Regions from separate parts of the Rhizobium sp. NZLR1 genome, predicted to be linked through region 3. Evidence: riboswitches for the same ligand, from Rfam matches in the RefSeq annotation. Region 3 holds a riboswitch; each other region holds the start of a gene.
The links. Region 3 has a riboswitch for cobalamin ahead of J3O30_RS14180 (ABC transporter substrate-binding protein). Riboswitches for the same ligand answer to the same signal wherever they lie in the genome.

Region 1: it holds a riboswitch for cobalamin, as region 3 does, so the genes downstream of both, bluB (5,6-dimethylbenzimidazole synthase) here and J3O30_RS14180 (ABC transporter substrate-binding protein) in region 3, are expected to answer to the same signal.
Region 2: it holds a riboswitch for cobalamin, as region 3 does, so the genes downstream of both, nrdH (glutaredoxin-like protein NrdH) here and J3O30_RS14180 (ABC transporter substrate-binding protein) in region 3, are expected to answer to the same signal.

What each region holds. Positions count from the first base shown of each region.
Region 1 is NZ_CP071632.1:2,541,918-2,548,247, forward strand. Features, by position in the region: gene J3O30_RS12665 (NADP-dependent malic enzyme) at 1-307, shown strand, start outside; gene J3O30_RS12670 (ribonuclease H) at 360-893, opposite strand; gene J3O30_RS12675 (DUF2865 domain-containing protein) at 1,046-2,143, shown strand; gene bluB (5,6-dimethylbenzimidazole synthase) at 2,148-2,837, opposite strand; cobalamin riboswitch at 2,879-3,064, opposite strand; gene J3O30_RS12685 (IS110 family transposase) at 3,407-4,345, shown strand; gene J3O30_RS12690 (MFS transporter) at 4,555-6,018, shown strand; gene J3O30_RS12695 (HAMP domain-containing methyl-accepting chemotaxis protein) at 6,241-6,330, shown strand, end outside.
Region 2 is NZ_CP071632.1:4,058,143-4,064,472, reverse strand. Features, by position in the region: gene J3O30_RS19980 (heavy metal translocating P-type ATPase) at 1-1,534, shown strand, start outside; cobalamin riboswitch at 1,863-2,088, shown strand; gene nrdH (glutaredoxin-like protein NrdH) at 2,358-2,579, shown strand; gene nrdI (class Ib ribonucleoside-diphosphate reductase assembly flavoprotein NrdI) at 2,593-2,997, shown strand; gene nrdE (class 1b ribonucleoside-diphosphate reductase subunit alpha) at 2,976-5,180, shown strand; gene nrdF (class 1b ribonucleoside-diphosphate reductase subunit beta) at 5,197-6,171, shown strand; gene J3O30_RS19955 (adenylate/guanylate cyclase domain-containing protein) at 6,274-6,330, shown strand, end outside.
Region 3 is NZ_CP071632.1:2,834,188-2,840,517, forward strand. Features, by position in the region: gene J3O30_RS14160 (MYG1 family protein) at 1-249, opposite strand, end outside; gene J3O30_RS14165 (hypothetical protein) at 604-1,167, opposite strand; gene J3O30_RS14170 (ABC transporter ATP-binding protein) at 1,269-2,033, opposite strand; gene J3O30_RS14175 (iron ABC transporter permease) at 2,030-3,061, opposite strand; gene J3O30_RS14180 (ABC transporter substrate-binding protein) at 3,067-4,083, opposite strand; cobalamin riboswitch at 4,257-4,513, opposite strand; gene blh (bifunctional sulfur transferase/dioxygenase Blh) at 4,769-6,049, opposite strand.

The sequences.
Region 1 (6,330 bases), 290 kb from region 3:
CGAGGCCGCCCCAGATCTCGAGGTCGACGGCGAGATGCACGGCGAAAGCGCCATCACCGAAGCGCTGCGCAAGCGCGTCATGCCGGATACGACCCTGCACGATGAGGCAAACCTTCTGGTCTTCCCGAACCTCGACGCCGCCAACATCACGCTTGGCGTGGTGAAGTCGATGACCGATGGTCTGCATGTCGGGCCGATCCTGCTCGGCACCGCCCTGCCTGCCCACATCCTTGCCCCCTCGGTCACCTCCCGCGGCGTCGTCAACATGGCGGCGCTGGCCGTCGTCGAAGCATCGCAACCGGCTTAAGCCGGTTGCCGGCAAGCAAACGACAGGCGCTTGAGACCGGCCCGACGCCCTGTCAACCACCCTCTATCGACAGGCGTCCTCTGCCCGCGAGCGCATCCGCGCGTTCGTTGCCGATAATCCCTGAATGACCCTTGCACCAGGCAATGGTCACCAGGGCGTTCCGGGATAATTGAAGATCGATCGCTTTCCAGAGTTCCGCATTATCGATCGTTCGCCGTCGGCCATGTCCATTCGGGCTGCTTTTCTTCCAGCCATTGTTCTTCCAGATATGTCGCCGGCTGTTACAGCCTTTGACGGCATAGACGGAATCGGACCAGATGGTCGCAGCTTCGCCGGTTGTTTGGCTGTTGATCCACATGGCCGCCCTGAGAACGGCGGTCAATTCCATCGAATTATTGCTGGAATCTCCAACGCCACCTAAGTCCGCCGCGATTTCCACCGCATCGCGATAAGCGACAAACGACCAGCCTCCATGCCCGGAACCGGGCTCAAAACAACCGTCCGCGAAGACGTGAAGGCCGTGTTGGGTTTCCGCTACGCCTGATGTCGGTGCTGAGGGTCGGATCTCGTCGGGAATGCCTGTCATTTTAACCGAGTCCCAGGCGATTGCTGGATAAGATTACGAAAATACGGTAGGATTTTCTCTGAGCTTATTAAGAGAAATCCGTTAAGGGAAAACGCGCGGCCGTTGACGTCGCATTCGACCCACCGACCGTTTGCTCATTCCGGGACGACGCCGTGAAACGCCGAAACCTGTCTCTCGCCGTCCTCCTCGCTTTCTCAGCGCCCGCCGCCGCGCAGACTAGTGCCGTCTGTGAGGACCTGCGCGGCCGTCTCGCCGACCTGCCGCGATCGATCGGCAATGGCAACGGTCCGGAAGCCCGCCAATATTCCAGCGCCATGGCCGAGCAGAACCTCGAGCTGCGCAAGGTTCGCAACGACCTGCGCAGTTACGGCTGCACCTCGGGCAGCATGGTGGTGATCGGCGGCCAGAATGCCGATTATTGCGCCGAGCTCTCGGACTCCGAAGCCCGAATGATCGACAATATCGGTTACCTCCAGGATCGCCGCAACGAGCTGACCGGCCGGAACGGCGCCGATGACGGCGCCCGGCGGGAGCTGATGTCTGCGCTCGATAGCAATGGCTGCAACAGCGAGAATTTCTATGCGCCTGACGAGCGCAGCGCCAACGACCCTGCCCCGAGCGTCGAGGAACAGGCGATGCGCTCCGATACCTTCATACCGCTCGGCGGTGGTGAGGAGGCCGACCCGCGCTACGGCCTGCCGCGAGCCGAGATGCTGTCGCCGGTCAGCACCATGTGCGTGCGCAGCTGCGATGGCGGTTTCTTCCCGATCAGCTCGAACGCCACTTCGGTCGATTTCGGCCGCGATGCCCAGACCTGCGCCAAGATGTGCCCGGGGATCGAAACCCAACTGTTCTATCGCGAGGTGACGAGCACCGAAGCCTCGAACATGATCTCGGTCGCGACCGGCACACCCTACAGCGCCATGAAAAACGCTTTTGCCTACAAGAACCGCACGCCCGGCGAAAAGACCTCCTGCGCCTGCAATCTCACCGCCTATTATGACGAGATGCGCGGCAAGCAGGCGGTAAGCCAGCCGCCGCAACAAGGCTCGATCACCACCATCCACACCAATCCGCCGGTGAAGGATGGTGCGGCTGCCGCGCCGCAGCCATCCGTGCCGGAGCGTCCGTACGACCCAACGCAGAACAAGGTCCGCCAGGTCGGCCCGCAGTTCCTTGCCGGTGACCAGGGCTCGATCGATCTCGCCAATCCTGCCGCACCTGGCCCCCAACCCCAGCAGCAGCAGTAATTGGCTACGGCTCGGTCCGCCCCCAGCCGTCGTGGAAGACGAGTTCCTCGAGCGGCAGCCGCTGCCGCCAACCTTTGACGGAGAGTTCCGGCTGATCATAGAGCCGATCGACAAAACCGGCGCAGAGCCAGGCGACCACCTCGATATGCTCGGGTATGCCGAGAATCGTTTTCAGGTCGCCTTCGTGAAAGATGCTAACCCAGCCGATACCGATCCCTTCGGCGCGCGCCGCAAGCCAGAGATTCTGGATGGCGCAGACGGTGGAATAGCTATCCATCCGCGGATTGTGCGTCCTCCCCAGCACCACGCTGCCGCTGCGCGTGGGATCGCAGGTCACGCAGATGCCGAGCGGCGCCTCTGCGATGCCTTCGAGCTTGAGGGAGCGGTAGGCCTGCTGCCGTTCGCCCTCAAACATCAATGCCGCCTCTTCGTTCGCCTTGGCAAAGGCATCGCGGACGCGCGCGCGCACCGTTGGACTTTTCACCAGAATGAAATTCCACGGCTGCATGAAGCCGACGGAGGGTGCGTGATGAGCGGCCGTCAGCAGCCGTTCCACGACGTCGTCCGGCAAGGGGTCAGGCAGGAACTGGCTGCGAACGTCGCGCCGCGTCAAGATCGCATGATAGACGGCCTCGCGTTCGGCCAAGGAAAAACCGGACGCCGCAGAAAGGGCATCCTCATCAAAGGGTCGCATCGTCAAATCCCCAACAACGCAACCGCCCGCCGTCCGCGCGGGTTGGGTCTATCTTGCCAGGCCGGTCTTCTGACTTGGCGTCATCCGTCTGCCGCAGCCTTCCCGGCAAAGCCAGTGGCATGATTAGCGGCAGACGTCAGCCTTACAGCGTTGGGCACGTTCCGGTCTTGCACCGGATTCCCGATTCTCCCGCCTGGCCGGCGGGCACCTGACGGCGCATCTATTTCAGGAAAGCAGTGCTGCTGCAAGCCGGGAGTCCCCTTCTCCCCAGCGGGGAGAAGGTGGCCCGAAGGGTCGGATGAGGGGGCCGCACGGCACACCATTCATTGCCCTTCGCTCGCGCTCACCGCATTCGCGACTTCGCCGCTCACCCCCTTGTATCTGCACGTTAGAGATTTTGTGCGATGGAAGCGATTGAGCCTCTGGCCGGGTGGCCACCCGGCCAGAGGCGTGACGAAGTCGCCCGTTCCCCCTCTGGTTACAACCGTGGATGAGCCTGGGATCTTCGTCATCGTCACGTACGACCGAATAGTCGCTTGGTTCCAATCGCACGCACAAGGCAGGTTACCGTGAACAGAGTTATATGTGGAGTGGATGTTTCGAAGGACTGGCTGGATGCGTCTATCCGCCCGTCCGGGACGTTTGAGCGTTTCAGCAATGACGCCACCGGCATCGGCGCGCTGGCCGATCTTTGCCGGGCCGAGAATGTCGAGCTCGTCGTCATGGAGGCTTCCGGCGGTTACGAGCGGACGGCCTTCCTGTTGTTGTGGGAGATGGGGATCGCCTGCGCCTTGGCTAATCCGCGCCATGTGCGCCGGTTTGCCGAAGCCATGGGCTTTCTGGAAAAGACCGACCGCATCGATGCGGCGATGATCGCCCATTATGCCGAAACCAAGCGGCTGGCTGCCCTGCCGCCGCCGAAAGCCGCGCAGATGCGGCTGTCGGCGCTGATGGCGCGGCTGTCCCAGGTCACGAGTGACCTGACCGTCCAGAGGCAGCGCCGCAGTGCGGCCCGCGATCATCAGAGCGTGGCAAGCCTCAACGAGGTGATCGCGCTTCTGGTGCGCCAGAGCCGCACCCTCGAAGGCGAGATTGCCTCGATGATCGATGACGATCCGCTCTGGGCCTGCCTCAACCAGGCCTTTCGCTCGATCAAGGGCGTGGCCAACCGTACCGTTGCCCGGCTGATGGCCGAATTGCCTGAGATCGGCCGGATCTCCAACAAGGCGATCGCCAAGCTGGCCGGCCTTGCGCCGATTGCCAACGACAGCGGCAAACGCAGCGGACATCGGCCGGTGCGCGGCGGGCGCTCCGGACCACGCGCCATTCTGTTCCTGGTTGGCGCCATCGCAGCCCGACACAATCCGCATCTGGCGGCATTCCAGCAAAGGTTGCAAAGCCAGGGCAAACCGAAAATGGTCATCCGCATCGCGCTCGCCCGAAAACTCCTGGTCATTCTCAATGCAAAAGCACGAGATGCGCGAAGAGAATTCGAACATGCAACTTGACAGCCCAGATAGTCGCTCATCCGACCCTGCGGGCCACCTTCTCCCCGCCGGGGAGAAGAGGGAGATGACCAAGTCTCGATCCGACCTCAACCCTCTCCTAAACAGCAAGAAACGGACACTCATCTGATTTGATCACCCGCGTCGGTTTGAAGCGGCTCGGCAGGCCGCAGCGTCGATTGTTTCTATATCCTAGCCGCTGGCGAAGGCGTATGGCTGAACAATCCACACCAGCATCCCGGTTGCCCGTGCCCCGCCTCACCCCGATGATCCTTGCGGTCGCCCTGTTCATGGAACAGATGGATTCGACCGTCATAGCCACCAGCCTGCCGGCTATCGCGGCCGATATCGGCACCTCGCCGATTGCGCTGAAGCTCGCCGTCACCAGCTATCTCGTGGCGCTGGCGATCTTCATCCCGATCAGCGGCTGGATGTCGGATCGGTTCGGCGCGCGTAACATCTTCCGTTTGGCGATCTTCGTTTTCATGATCGGCTCGGTCGCCTGCGCCTTTTCAAACTCGATCGCGGCCTTCGTCGTCGCGCGGCTGATCCAGGGCGCCGGCGGCTCGATGATGACGCCGGTCAGCCGCCTGCTGCTGGTCAGGGGAACGCCGCGCCACGAACTCGTCGATGCCATGGCCTGGCTGACCATTCCCGCGCTGATCGGCCCGATGATGGGCCCGCCGATCGGCGGTTTCCTCACCACCTATCTCAGCTGGCACTGGATCTTCTGGATCAACGTGCCGATCGGCGTGCTCGGCATCATCCTCGTCACGCGTTTCCTGCCGGCGGTCGGGCGGCGCAGCCCGCGGCCGATGGATTTTCCGGGCTTCTTCCTCTGCGGCATCGGCTTTTCCGGCTTCGTCTTCGGCCTGTCGGTGATCAGCCTGCCTGCCGTGCCCGTGATCTACGGGTATGTCACGGTGGCCATTGGCATTCTTGCCGGCCTCCTCTATCTCCTCCATGCCCGCCGCGCGCCCTATCCGCTTCTCGATCCGAAGATGTTCCGCTACCCGATGTTCCGAGCAGCGATCCTCGGCGCCTCGAATTTCCGCATGGGGCTCGGCGCTCTGCCTTTCCTGATGCCGCTGATGCTGCAGCTCGGCTTCGGCCTGACGCCGCTGCAATCAGGCTCGGTCACTTTCGTCAGCGCGCTCGGCTCCATGGGCTCGAAATTCGCCGCTTCACGCACCTTCAATGCCTTCGGCTTCCGCACCGTGATATCGATCACCACCTTGCTGGCGGCGATCTTCCTCGGCATCAACGGCCTCTTTACCGTCGAAACGCCGCTGTATTTGATCATGGCCTGTCTGCTGATCGGCGGCCTGTTCCGCTCGATGGCCTTCTCGGGCGTCAACGCCATGGCCTTCGGCGATGTCGACGACGCCGACAGCGGCCAGGCAACCGCAATCAACGCCGTTGCCCAGCGGATCTCCATGGCCATGGGTGTGGCGATTGCCGGAGGCATCCTCGAAATTTCGAGCAGCTTCCACGGCGGCAGGCTGCTGGTATCGGATTTCCACATCGCCTTTTTCAGCGTCTCGGCGATTTCGGCGCTGGCCTGCATCACCTTCCTGCGCCTGCCGCGCGATGCCGGCGCCGAACTGACGACGCGCCGCCGCAAACGCCGCCAGCCCGAGCCCGAGCCCGAAGAGGCGATCGCGGAAAACAGCTGAGCAAGCCAAATCCCCGGCGGTCGCAACGGCGGATGCTTGTGCTCCGGCATCCTTTCCACTTTATGATTTATTCACACATCAAAGACACACTCCGTTTGCGCGTTTTGGGTTGCTATCAGACATGGGCATGAGTGCTTGTGATGTGACCGTCAGCGGCGATGCCCGTTTTGATACGCTGGTCGGGAACATCGCCGACCGAGCCGCAATTCCAGGCCCCGCGGAATGTTCCAGTTTTTGAAAACGATGCCTCTGACAGCCAAGCTGGCGGCGATTATCGTTGCCGTCAATCTTTGCGGCATTTCCGCCTTCGCC
Region 2 (6,330 bases), 1.2 Mb from region 3:
CCAGTCGCTGACGGCCCTGGTGCCGAAGAGCGCGCTGCTCGAAGACAATGGCCAGACGCGGGAGGTGCCGGCGGAAAGCCTTGCCGTCGGCGCGATTATCATGGTGCGTCCTGGCGATCGTATCTCGGCGGACGGCGTTATCATTTCAGGCGAGAGCGCGATCGATGAGGCGCCGGTGACGGGCGAGAGTACGCCGGTGCGCAAGGGCGTCGATGCCGTTGTGTTTGCCGGAACCGTGAATGGCGATGCGGTGCTCAGGGTTCGCGTCACCGCGGCCGCAGCCGACAATACCATCGCCCGTATCGTCAAGCTGGTGGAGGAAGCGCAGGAATCGAAGGCGCCGACCGAACGCTTCATCGATCGGTTCTCGCGCTATTACACGCCCGGCGTGGTGGTGGTCGCCGCACTTGTCGCGATCGTTCCGCCGCTGTTGTTCGGTGGGTCGTGGGGCGAATGGATCTATAAGGGCCTTGCCATCCTCTTGATCGGCTGCCCCTGCGCGCTTGTCATCTCGACGCCGGCGGCGATCGCCGCCTCGCTTTCTTCGGGTGCGCGGCGCGGGCTGCTGATGAAGGGCGGCGCGGTGCTGGAAACGCTCGGCAAGGTGACGATGGTCGCCTTCGACAAGACGGGCACGCTGACGGAAGGCAAACCTCAGGTGACTGATATCATTTCTTTCGGATTGAGCGAGGCGCAAGTCTTGTCGCGCGCGGCGGTGCTGGAGCAGGGCTCCAGCCATCCCCTGGCGCTGGCGATCCTCAACCGCGCCAAGGCGGACGGCGTTCCCATGCCGCCGGCCTTCGAACTGGAGGCGCTGCCGGGAAAGGGGGTCAGCGGCAAAGCCGGCGGCGAGGCGCTGGATCTTTTGTCGCCGCCCGCTGCCCGCGAACGCGGCGCACTCGGTGCTGAACAGGAGGCACGCATCACTGACCTGAACGACGAGGGCAAGAGCGTCTCGGTGCTGCTGGTCAACAATGTTGCGGCCGGGCTGATCGCCATGCGCGACGAACCGCGCGAGGACGCGCAGGCCGGGCTTGCCACGCTCAAATCAGCCGGCGTCAAGGCGATGATGCTGACAGGCGACAACAAGCGGACGGCGGCAGCCGTTGCCGGCATGCTCGGCATCGACTGGCGCGGCGAGATGATGCCTGAGGACAAGCAGCGGGTCGTCGTCGAATTGAAGCGCGAGGGCTTCGTCGTCGCCAAGGTCGGCGACGGCATCAACGACGCGCCGGCGCTGGCCGCAGCCGATATCGGCATTGCCATGGGCGGCGGCACCGACGTGGCGCTGGAGACCGCGGATGCCGCCGTGCTGCACGGGCGCGTCGGCGACGTGGCAAGGATGATCGAATTGTCCAAACGCACGATGCGCAATATCCTGCAGAATATTACCATCGCGCTCGGCCTGAAAGCGGTGTTCCTGGTGACGACGATTGCCGGCATCACCGGCCTCTGGCCGGCGATCCTCGCCGATACCGGCGCCACGGTGCTGGTGACGATCAACGCGCTGCGATTGCTTCGAGTAAGGATGTAAACATCCGATAACGTCCTTGCGGCGCTCGTCACCGTAGACCGCTGACAACGGACGCCAACCCCTCTTTCGTCATGCTCGGGCTTGTCCCGGGCATCTGCCTCCGGTCGATAGGCAGTAGATCCGCGGCACAAGGCCGAGGATGAGGCGGAGAGGGAGGTTTGTCATCAAACTGAGAGCGGCCATAGACCGGCTCTCTTCGTTCGAGCCTTGTCCACCGCCTGTTTTCCTTAAGCTTTCGTTATCCCTGTTTTTCACAGGAATGCAGTGATTTCAAACCTGCCGTAACGCAATGCACAAACCATCCATTGACGCGAATTTGGATTCGCGTACCATATCTAGTGTTCGAGGTTCCTTCGATTCGTGAGAATCGCAGGCTAAGACGGGAATACGGTGCGTTGCGCCATTATGGCGCGGCTATGCCGGAGCTGCCCCCGCAACTGTAAGCGGCGAGCAACTGTCCGATTTCAGGCCACTGGAGCATAATGCTCCGGGAAGGCTGGGCAGGATGCTTTGACCCGTGAGCCAGGAGACCTGCCTCGAACAAAACGTCCACGGGCGGGGAGTCCGGAAGGTCGCGTTGCATGGCTGCGGATGATAGCCGCGTCGCGTTTCGCAAGGCCGCTCGATCCTCCGCATGAGCCACTTCGGGGTGAAGTCATGTCAGTATCTCAGTTCAGGCCGCAACCCGCGCTAAGCAGAGGGCGGATCACGCCCGGCGGCTGAACAGGCCGCATCGTTCAAACCATCAGAGAATGTTTCGACGGATATCGCGAGATTTCCGATCGATGCCCTGCGTCCCAATCGCGTCGTCACGAGGAATATCATGACCATTACCGTCTACAGCAAACCGGCCTGCGTCCAATGTACCGCCACTTACCGCGCCCTCGACCGCCTGGGCGTCGCTTATGACATCGTCGATATCTCCGAGGATGCCGAAGCGCTCGATCGCGTCCGCAGCCTTGGCTACATGCAGGCGCCCGTCGTCATCGCCGGCGAGCAGCATTGGGCCGGCTTCCGTCCCGACATGATCAGCGCGCTCTCCTGATCGAGGCCGAACGATGGGGCTGATCGTCTATTATTCCAGCCGGTCCGAGAATACCCATCGGTTCGTCGCCAAGCTTGGAATGTGCGCGGCGCGCATTCCAACAGGTGCCGCAGACGCATTCCGTATCCGTGAACCCTTTGTGCTTGTTGTGCCGACCTACAGTGGCGACGGGGGCAAGGGGGCCGTTCCCAAGCAGGTTATCCGTTTCCTCAACGATGCGGAGAGCCGAGGACACATCCGCGGCGTGATCGCTGCGGGCAACAGCAATTTCGGCGAGACATATGGGCTCGCCGGCGACGTGATCTCACAGAAATGCCAAGTGCCGTACCTCTATAGGTTCGAGCTGCTGGGCACCGAAGCGGATGTCGCCAACGTTAAACACGGAATGGAACGATTTTGGACACGGGAACAACTCTGACGCGGGATGCGGGCGCAAAACCGCATAACACTTTTGCTCATCCCGCCGGCGAACGCCCTTTGAAAGCGGCGGAAGCGCTCGACTACCACGCGCTGAACGCGATGTTGAACCTCTATGACGACGAGGGGAGGATCCAGCTCGACAAGGACCGCATGGCGGCGAAGCAGTATTTTTTGCAGCATGTGAACCAGAACACGGTGTTCTTTCACAATCTCCGGGAAAAGCTCGATTACCTCGTGACCGAGGGTTATTATGAGCAGGAGGTTCTCGACCAGTATTCCTTCAATTTCGTGCGTGACCTGTTCGACCAGGCCTATGCCAAGAAGTTCCGCTTTCCGACCTTCCTCGGCGCCTTCAAATATTACACCAGCTATACGCTGAAGACCTTCGACGGAAAGCGTTATCTCGAACGCTACGAAGATCGTATCTGCATGGTGGCGCTGGCCTTGGCGCGTGGGCACGAGGCACTTGCCCGCGACGTGGTCGAGGAGATCATTTCCGGCCGTTTCCAGCCGGCGACGCCGACCTTCCTTAATGCCGGCAAGAAACAGCGCGGCGAGCTCGTCTCCTGCTTCCTGCTGCGCGTCGAGGACAATATGGAATCGATCGGCCGGTCGATCAATTCGGCGCTGCAGCTGTCGAAGCGCGGCGGCGGCGTGGCGCTGTCCTTGACGAACATCCGCGAGGCCGGCGCGCCGATCAAACAGATCGAAAACCAGTCGTCGGGCATCATTCCGGTGATGAAGCTGCTCGAAGACAGCTTCTCCTATGCCAATCAACTGGGCGCGCGCCAGGGCGCGGGCGCGGTCTATCTCAACGCCCATCACCCCGATATCATGCGTTTTCTCGACACCAAGCGCGAAAATGCCGACGAGAAGATCCGCATCAAGACGCTGTCGCTCGGCGTCGTCGTGCCTGACATCACCTTCGAACTCGCGAGGAATAACGAGGACATGTACCTGTTCTCGCCCTATGACGTCGAGCGCGTCTATGGCGTGCCCTTCACCGAGATTTCGGTGACGGAAAACTACCGGGAGATGGTGGCAGACGCCCGCATCGCCAAGAAGAAGATCAAGGCGCGCGAATTCTTTCAGGTGATCGCCGAAATCCAGTTCGAGAGCGGTTATCCCTACCTCATGTTCGAGGACACGGTGAACCGGGCGAACCCGATCGCCGGGCGCATTTCGATGAGCAATCTCTGCTCGGAGATTCTGCAGGTGAGCGAGGCGAGCGACTACAATGACGACCTCTCCTACAAGCATCTCGGCAAGGATATTTCCTGCAATCTCGGCTCGCTGAACATCGCCGCGGCGATGGATTCCGCCAATTTCGGCAAGACGATCGAGACCTCGATCCGGGCGCTGACGGCCGTGTCCGACATGAGCCATATCTCCTCGGTTCCCTCGATCGAAAAGGGCAATGACGAGAGCCATGCGATCGGCCTCGGGCAGATGAACCTGCACGGTTATCTCGCCCGCGAACGCATCTTTTACGGCTCAGAGGAAGGCGTCGATTTCACCAATATCTATTTCTATACGGTGACCTACCACGCAATCCGCGCCTCGAACCTCCTCGCGGTCGAACGCGGCACGAGCTTCAAGAGCTTCGAAAATTCGAAATATGCCTCCGGCGAATATTTCGACAAATATACGAGCCAGGAATGGAAGCCAGCGACGGAGAAAGTTAGGACGCTGTTCGAAACTGCCGGCATCGATATTCCGACGCAGGAGGACTGGGCGGCTCTCAAGAAGGCGGTGATGACTTCCGGTCTCTATAACCAGAATCTGCAGGCAGTACCGCCGACAGGGTCGATCTCCTACATCAACCACTCGACCTCTTCGATCCATCCGATCGTCTCGAAGATCGAAATCCGCAAGGAAGGCAAGATCGGCCGCGTCTATTATCCGGCGCCGTTCATGACCAACGACAATCTCGATTATTATCAGGACGCCTATGAGATCGGGCCGGAGAAGATCGTCGACACCTATGCGGCGGCGACCCAGCATGTCGATCAAGGCCTGTCGCTGACCTTATTCTTCCGCGACACGGCAACGACCCGCGACATCAACAAGGCGCAGATCCATGCCTGGAAGAAGGGCATCAAGACGATCTACTACATCCGCCTTCGCCAGATGGCGCTGTCCGGCACCGAGGTGCAGGGCTGTGTCTCCTGCACGCTCTAACCGACCGGGAAACTTCATGAACATGCAAATCAAACCGGCGTCCCGCGTGCGCGCCATCAACTGGAACCGGGTCGAGGACGACAAGGATCTCGAAGTCTGGAACCGGTTGACCGGCAATTTCTGGCTGCCGGAGAAAGTGCCGCTTTCCAACGACATTCCATCCTGGGCGACGCTGACGCCGGCCGAGCAGCAGCTCACTATCCGGGTCTTCACCGGGCTGACGCTGCTCGACACCATCCAGAACGGCGTCGGCTCCATCAGGCTAATGGAGGATGCGGCAACGCCGCATGAGGAGGCGGTGCTTTCCAACGTCTCGTTCATGGAGGCGGTGCATGCGCGCTCCTATTCCTCGATCTTTTCGACGCTGTGCTCGACGCCCGATGTCGACGATGCCTATCGCTGGTCGGAGGAAAACGAATTTCTGCAACGGAAATCGGCGCTGATCATGGAGCAGTATCGCTCCGGCGACCCGTTGAAAAAGAAGGTCGCCAGCGTCTTCCTCGAAAGCTTTCTGTTCTACTCCGGCTTCTACCTGCCGATGTACTGGTCAAGCCGCGCCAAGCTCACCAACACGGCCGACATGATCCGGCTGATCATCCGTGACGAAGCGGTGCACGGTTATTATATCGGCTACAAGTTCCAGCGCGGGCTGGAGCGGCTCAGCGAGGAGAGGCGGCAAGAGATCAAAGATTTCGTCTTCGACCTGCTGCTCGAACTCTACGACAACGAGGCTCGATATACCGAAGCGCTCTATGACGGAGTCGGGCTGACCGAGGACGTCAAGAAATTCCTGCATTACAATGCCAACAAGGCGCTGATGAACCTCGGCTACGAGGCGCTTTTCCCGGCCGAGGCCTGCAAGGTCAATCCGGCGATCCTCTCGGCGCTTTCGCCGAATGCCGACGAGAACCACGACTTCTTCTCCGGCTCCGGTTCCTCCTATGTGATTGGCAAGGCTGTCGCGACCGAGGACGAGGACTGGGATTTCTGAGGCTTTATCGCAGTCGGGCCCTTATCATTTGCTTCCCCATCGCCCACATTCAGCGGAAATGAAGTCGATCCTCGCCGATGATGTGGCGTAGCGGAGTTTTTAATGTCGTCTTTTCCAAACAAGGCCGGAACTGCCGCCGAAGCGGACGAAGGCGTCTGG
Region 3 (6,330 bases):
GAACGAGCTGTAAGGCTGGCCATCGTCGCGCAACGGCGCGCCGCGCTGGTGGTGATCGAATATCCCGGCATCGGGGTCGTAGACGCCGCCGACATCGTAGATGATCCGGTCTTTGCCCGGCGTGATCCATTCCGGCGCCCGGCTGCGGACGATGCGCGCCTGCGGGAAAAGCCGGGTCAGGATGACGCTCGACAGCAATTCGTCGGCATGGAAGCCACCGGAATGGGTGACGAGAAAATTGGGGATCATGAAAGGCCTTGTCGTTTTCGGCGGGTCCGCCTGGGTCAGCACCAGATAGCGGTTGGCGGATATAACGACAAGCCTCTATGGGATGAGGCTCTTGGACTTTGGCGTATTGGCGCCTGCAGTGACTGCCGCGGTGGAATAGCAAGAGCAAACCCCCGGCATCCCCGAAGCCTGGGCGCGGAAACCTCCAACGCCCCTCATCCTGATGCGCGTAGCCCACAGGGCGAAGCCTCGAAGGACGCGCTGCAGCGCTGCTCCTTCCGCTGGCGCACCCACCTCGCCCTTCGAGGCCTGTAAAGGTCGGCCGAAACAACTGCGCAGCGGTTTTGGCCGAACGACGTGCATGAAATCAGAGGCCTAAGACAGCGCCGGTCCCGGCTGTCTTGCAACCAGCGCACGGCCACCCGCCGCGCCGGCATGAAGGCAGATGAGCCCGATCGCAGCGATAGAATTGATCAGCAGGACATTTGCCACGACCGACGCCGAAAACGCGCTCTCGCCTGACGGAAGCACCGCCGTTGCGGCAAAGAGTACGCCTTCATAGGCAACGAAGCCGGCCATGAAGGCGCCAGCCGCGGTGACGGCAAGGTCCGCCGCGAGACGAAGCACTCCGAGCGCTGCCGCCAGAGATGCGATTGCAGCGATACCGATCGCCAAGCCCCAGGCATAACTGTCCCAAGTCTGGGGATAACCGAGCAGGAGATATCCGACCATCTGGTTGGCGAGCCAGGCCAGCAAAACCGCCGTCACCGCCATCCGCCGAGGAAGAATGACCGCTGACACCGCCGCCAAGGCCACGAAGGGCGTCACGCAGGCAAAAAGCAGGCTGAGAGCGACGCTAGCACCTGAAATGATGACGACCCAGGCGACCGCGAAACCGGGAACGACCGGGCGCAGGGGAAACTGATTTCTTTCGAGCATCGCGAAACTCCGTTCGACCGGGCGCGCGCGCCCCAGGAAATCATACGCCAGTCCTGGAAAAATGCCAGTAAGCCTCTCCCTGAGAACGAATTCCCAGCCGCTCAATCCATGACGTATTGGATATGATGCCGGCCATGCACGGCCGATTTCTGGACATGGGCGCGAACGCCGAAAACACGGGCGATCATATCCTCCGTCAGCACATGCTCCGGTGCGCCCGAGGCGACGACCTCGCCCTTCTGAAGCACCGCCAGGCTGTCGCAGAACATCGCCGCCAGGTTGAGATCGTGCAGCGCGACGATGCAGGTGATGCCGAGTTTCGAGATCAGTTGGAGAATGTCGAGCTGATGCTGGATATCGAGATGATTGGTCGGCTCGTCGAGCAACAACTCGCTCGGCGCCTGCGCCAGCGACCGCGCGATATGGACACGCTGGCGCTCGCCGCCCGACAGCGTCTGCCAGAGCTGGCCCGCCCGCTCCCCCATGTCGACCCGTAACAAGGCCTCATCGACCGCGGCATCGTCCTCCGCGCCCCAGGGCGAGAGCAGCCCGCGATGTGGCGTGCGGCCGAGCCGCACCGCGTCGCGCACCGTCAGCTGCGTATCGGTCGTCGACTGTTGCTCGACGAAGGCGATGCGCCGCGCAAGGGCTGCGCGTGACAGCGAGGCGATATCGTCTTCGCCCAGCCGGATGACGCCACTGCGGACCTTCCGCAGCCGGCAGATCAGCCTGAGCAGGCTCGATTTGCCGGAGCCGTTCGGCCCGAGCAGACCGAGCACCTTGCCCTTTGCCACCGTCAGGCTGACGCCGTTGACGATGACCGTGTCGCCGGCGGCGAAACTCACCGCATCGATGGTAATGCTCATGCACTCCTCCGGACGCGATAGAGGATGACGGCGAAGGCCGGCGCGCCGAAGAGCGCCGTGACGACGCCGATCGGCAGGACCTGCTGCGGGATGATGATGCGCGAGACGATATCGGCGCCGACCATGTAGATTGCGCCGCCGAGCGCCGTTGCCGGCAGCAGCCGCCGATGGCCCGGCCCGACGAGAAAGCGGGCGGCATGCGGAATGACGAGGCCGACGAAGCCAATCGAGCCCACCACGCTGACGACGCTTGCCGTCATCGCCGCCGTCAGGCCGAACAGCAGGATCTGGACGCGGCGCACGGCAATGCCGAGCGAGGCCGCCGCATCCGTGCCGAAGGAGAAGGCGTCGAGCGCCCTGACATGGGCCATGCAGATGACGAAGCCGGCAAGCGCGATCGGCACCGAGAGATAGACATCCGGCCAGCGCACGCCGCTGAGCGACCCCAGAAGCCAGAACAGGATGCCGCGCGCCTGCTCGGCATTCGCCGATGTCGTCACTATGTAGGAGGTCAGCGCATTGAAGAGCTGCGAGCCGGCGACGCCGCAAAGGATGATGCGCTCGCCGGTTCCCCCCGCACCCGTCGCAAGGAAGCCGATCAGCAGAAAGGCGATGACCGCGCCGATGAAGGCGCCGCTCGACAGGCCGAAAACACCGTAGCCGAAGCCGAGGATCATCACGCAGACCGCTCCCGTCGAGGCGCCGGCAGAGATGCCGAGCACGTAGGGTTCGGCCAGCGGATTGCGCAGCAGCGCCTGCAGCACGGCGCCACAGAGCGAGAGCGACGCGCCGGCGCTGGCCGCAACCAGCGCCCGGCTCAGCCGATAATCCCAGACGATGCCCTGGTGGATGCGGCTGAGCTCGAAATCCGTGCCGAACAGCCGGTTCGACACCGCCTCCGCCGTGGTCGCTAGCGGGATCGCGATCTCCCCGATCGAAACAGCGAGACTGATCATCAGCCCGAGAAGCAGAAAGGCAGAAATGGTGAGCGCGCCAAGCGCCCACCATCCGTGTTGTCTGACCGACATTGCCTTCACTGCGAGAGACCGAAGGACTTGATGCCGTTCGCCAAGGTCTCGATGCCGTCGATCGTACGGATCGTCGGGTTCATCGATTGCGCGTCCATCATCACGAAGTGCTCGTTCTTGACCGCGTCAAGCTCCTTGGTCACCGGGTCGTTCTCGAGAAAATCGATCTTGACCTTCGGATCGTCGGCGGCGTAGCGGCGCCGGTCCATGGTCGCCAACACGATAACCGCCGGGTTCGCCTGAGAAATGGTTTCCCAGCCAACCAGCGGCCATTCCTCTTCGGTTGTCACGACATTCCTGGCGCCGATCGCCTTCAGGATATAGGCAGGCGCGCTGTTCTTGCCAGCGATGAAAGCATCGCCATTGACTTGCTTGCTGGAGAACCAGAAGACGATGGGCAGGTTCTTGCCCGATGCGCCTGATATCGACGCGACGGCATCCGCCTCGCGCTTCTTCAACTTGGAAATCAGCGCATCGCCGCGCTCCTTCACGTCGAAGATCTCCGAGAGCTCGGCGATCTCACGGTAGACCAGCTCCATCGTGAACAGCTCCTTGCGCACACCGTCGCCGCCATCGGTGTTGACCTTGGCGACGCAATCGGCCGGCGCGAGATAGGTATTGATCCCGAGATCCTGGAACTGCTCCCGCTTGCCGACGGAGCCCTGCGCGCCGACATGCCATTCGAACTCGGCCGCCACCAGGTCGGGCTCCCGCCCAACAACGGATTCGAAGCTCGGATCATTGTCGGCGAGACGCTTTATCTTGCTGTTAGCCTCGGCATATTGCGGCAGGACGGGACCGACCCAGACGGCCGTACCAGCAATCTTCTCGGCAAGGTCGAGCGAGAAGAGAATTTCAGTCATGCCCTGGCCGATCGAAACGATCTTCGACGGCGCCTTCTGGAACGTCACCTGCTGACCGCAATTGGTGATGGTCAAAGGATATTGGGTGGCGGCAAGGCTCGGTGCCGCAAGGCCGATCAGCCCGAAGGCAAATGTCATGGTGGCGAGAATCTGGCGCATGAAAAACCTCGATTGAAGAGAAAAAGCATGGTTATGCCGCACCCGCGGCCGAAGGCACGGTGATACGTGCGCTAACCGCAGGAGGCCCAATCGAGACGGATGCATGCCGAAATTCGGCGAAGGTTCAGAAGGTCAATCATGTCTGTTCCTTGTCCGGGCATCCCCGCCCGGTTGATTGGATCGTGATTGACGGCAGGTCTCCTGGCTTGCGGATATCCGTCGGTTCATCCGCCTTCCCGCGATATCTCGCAGTGGCAGGGCTATAAGCCCTTCAGAGATGGCCAGTCGCTGGCCACACCTGAGATGATCGACAATCCGCATACAGTTGCGGGGGCAGCCACGGTCTCGGTCCCTGCTGGGTCGTCCTTACCGTGTTCCCTATTAATCCCCTTGGAGTCATCTTCAGGGAACCGTCGCCCCCAGTTACGTCGCCTGCCCGCAAGACGTCAATGCCTATTGCGGAGGATTGGGTTCGTGCGGGTGAAAAATAGAGACGGAACGTAGGGGGCCTGTTGGCCGGTGTAATACCTGCATCCTCGCCTCCTCAGGATGAGGCTCTCTTGAGCGTTGGCGCCGCTTTCTCCCGTTCCCGCTGTCGTGAGCGCGGCATCCGCCAACGTCCCTGATGCTGATGTGCGCAGCCCGAGAGGGCGAAACCTCGAAGCACGCCGCACGCTACTTCTTGCTACAACGCATCCAGCGGTATCTTCAGATACCGCCGCCCATTTCCCTCCGGCTCCGGCAATCTGCCTCCCCGAATATTCACCTGTAGCGCGTGCAACATCAGTTTCGGCTTCGGCAGCGTGCGGTCGCGCGCCTGGCGCAGCGCCACAAAGCCGGCCTCGTCGATGCCTGATATATGCGGGTTACCGTTTTTCTGGGCGGCCACCTTGCTTTCCCAGCGCGCGTGGCGTCCGCCGGGCTGATAGTCGTGGCCGGAAAAGAGCCGGGTCTCATCGGGCAGCGACAGGATGACCTGGATCGAGTGCCAGAGGGCGCTGGCGCTGCCGCCGGGGAAATCCGTGCGCGCCGTGCCGGAATCCGGCGTAAATACGGTGTCGTGCACGAAGGCGGCATCGCCGATCAGATAGGTCACCGAAGCAAGCGTATGGCCGGGCGAAAACATCACACGGGCTTCAAGCCCACCGATCTCGAAGGTGTCGCCATCGGCAAACAGCCGGTCCCACTGCGAGCCGTCGGTTTCGAGTGCCGGCAAGTTGTAGATCTCCTTCCAGAGCACCTGGACGTCGGTGACATGGGCGCCGATCGCCGTCGGCGCGCCGGTCTTTCTCTTGAGGTAATGCGCGGCGGAGAAATGATCGGCATGCGGATGCGTGTCGAGGATCCACGCGACCGTCAGCCCCTCGCTGTCAATATGAGCGAGGATGGCGTCGGCATTCGCCGTTCCCGTCGCGCCCGACATCTCGTCGAAATCGAGCACCGGGTCGATGATGGCACAGCGTTTTGTCACCGGGTCTGAAACGACATATTGCACGCTGCAGCTGCGGGGCTCGAAGAAAGCCTTCACACCAGCCGCCTGCCCAGCCCGCTTTTCCAGCCAGCGGCGTGCGCCGGCAAGATCGAAGCCGAGTCTTTGGCCGAAGACCTCGACCTCTCCGGGCTGCATCCGCCCGTCGAGCACCTCTCCCAGCACATAGAGCGTCAGCGCCCGTGTGCCGCTCTTGCAATGAGCAACGACCGGCCCCTTCGCCTGCGTCATCGCCATCTGGAAAGCGCGGATATCGGCCTCGGTGATCTCGGCCCCTTTCACCGGCACGAAGCTGTAGGCGAGCCCCGCGGCAGCAGCAGCAGCCTTTTCCGCGGCATTGCCAGGCTGCCCCGGCTCCTCGCCATCCGGCCGGGCATTGATGACGCCGGCAAAGCCGTTTGCCGCAAAAGCGGCAAAGCCCGCGGCAGCGGGCTGTCCCGTCACCGATATCAGCTCATTGACCCTCACGGATGTCATCGAAGCCCCCATGCTACCTGCATCATGCAGTATCGCATGTATATCGATACAATCTCACAAGTATATTGCCGAGCGCAAGAATAGGCGTTTGGCTCTCCCCGCGCCTGCGGCAAGTCCGCAAACCTGAATGATGCCGGCTACGCCATCGAAGCCGCCTTCAACCGCGCCTTCTCCCGCGCCTTCGCCATCCCGCCGGTCGCCTGGCGGGCGATGGCGCGGGAATAGAGCGAGAGTGGGCGTCAGACATCGAGCCGATAGCATTCACCTGGTCGGCAAAGCTT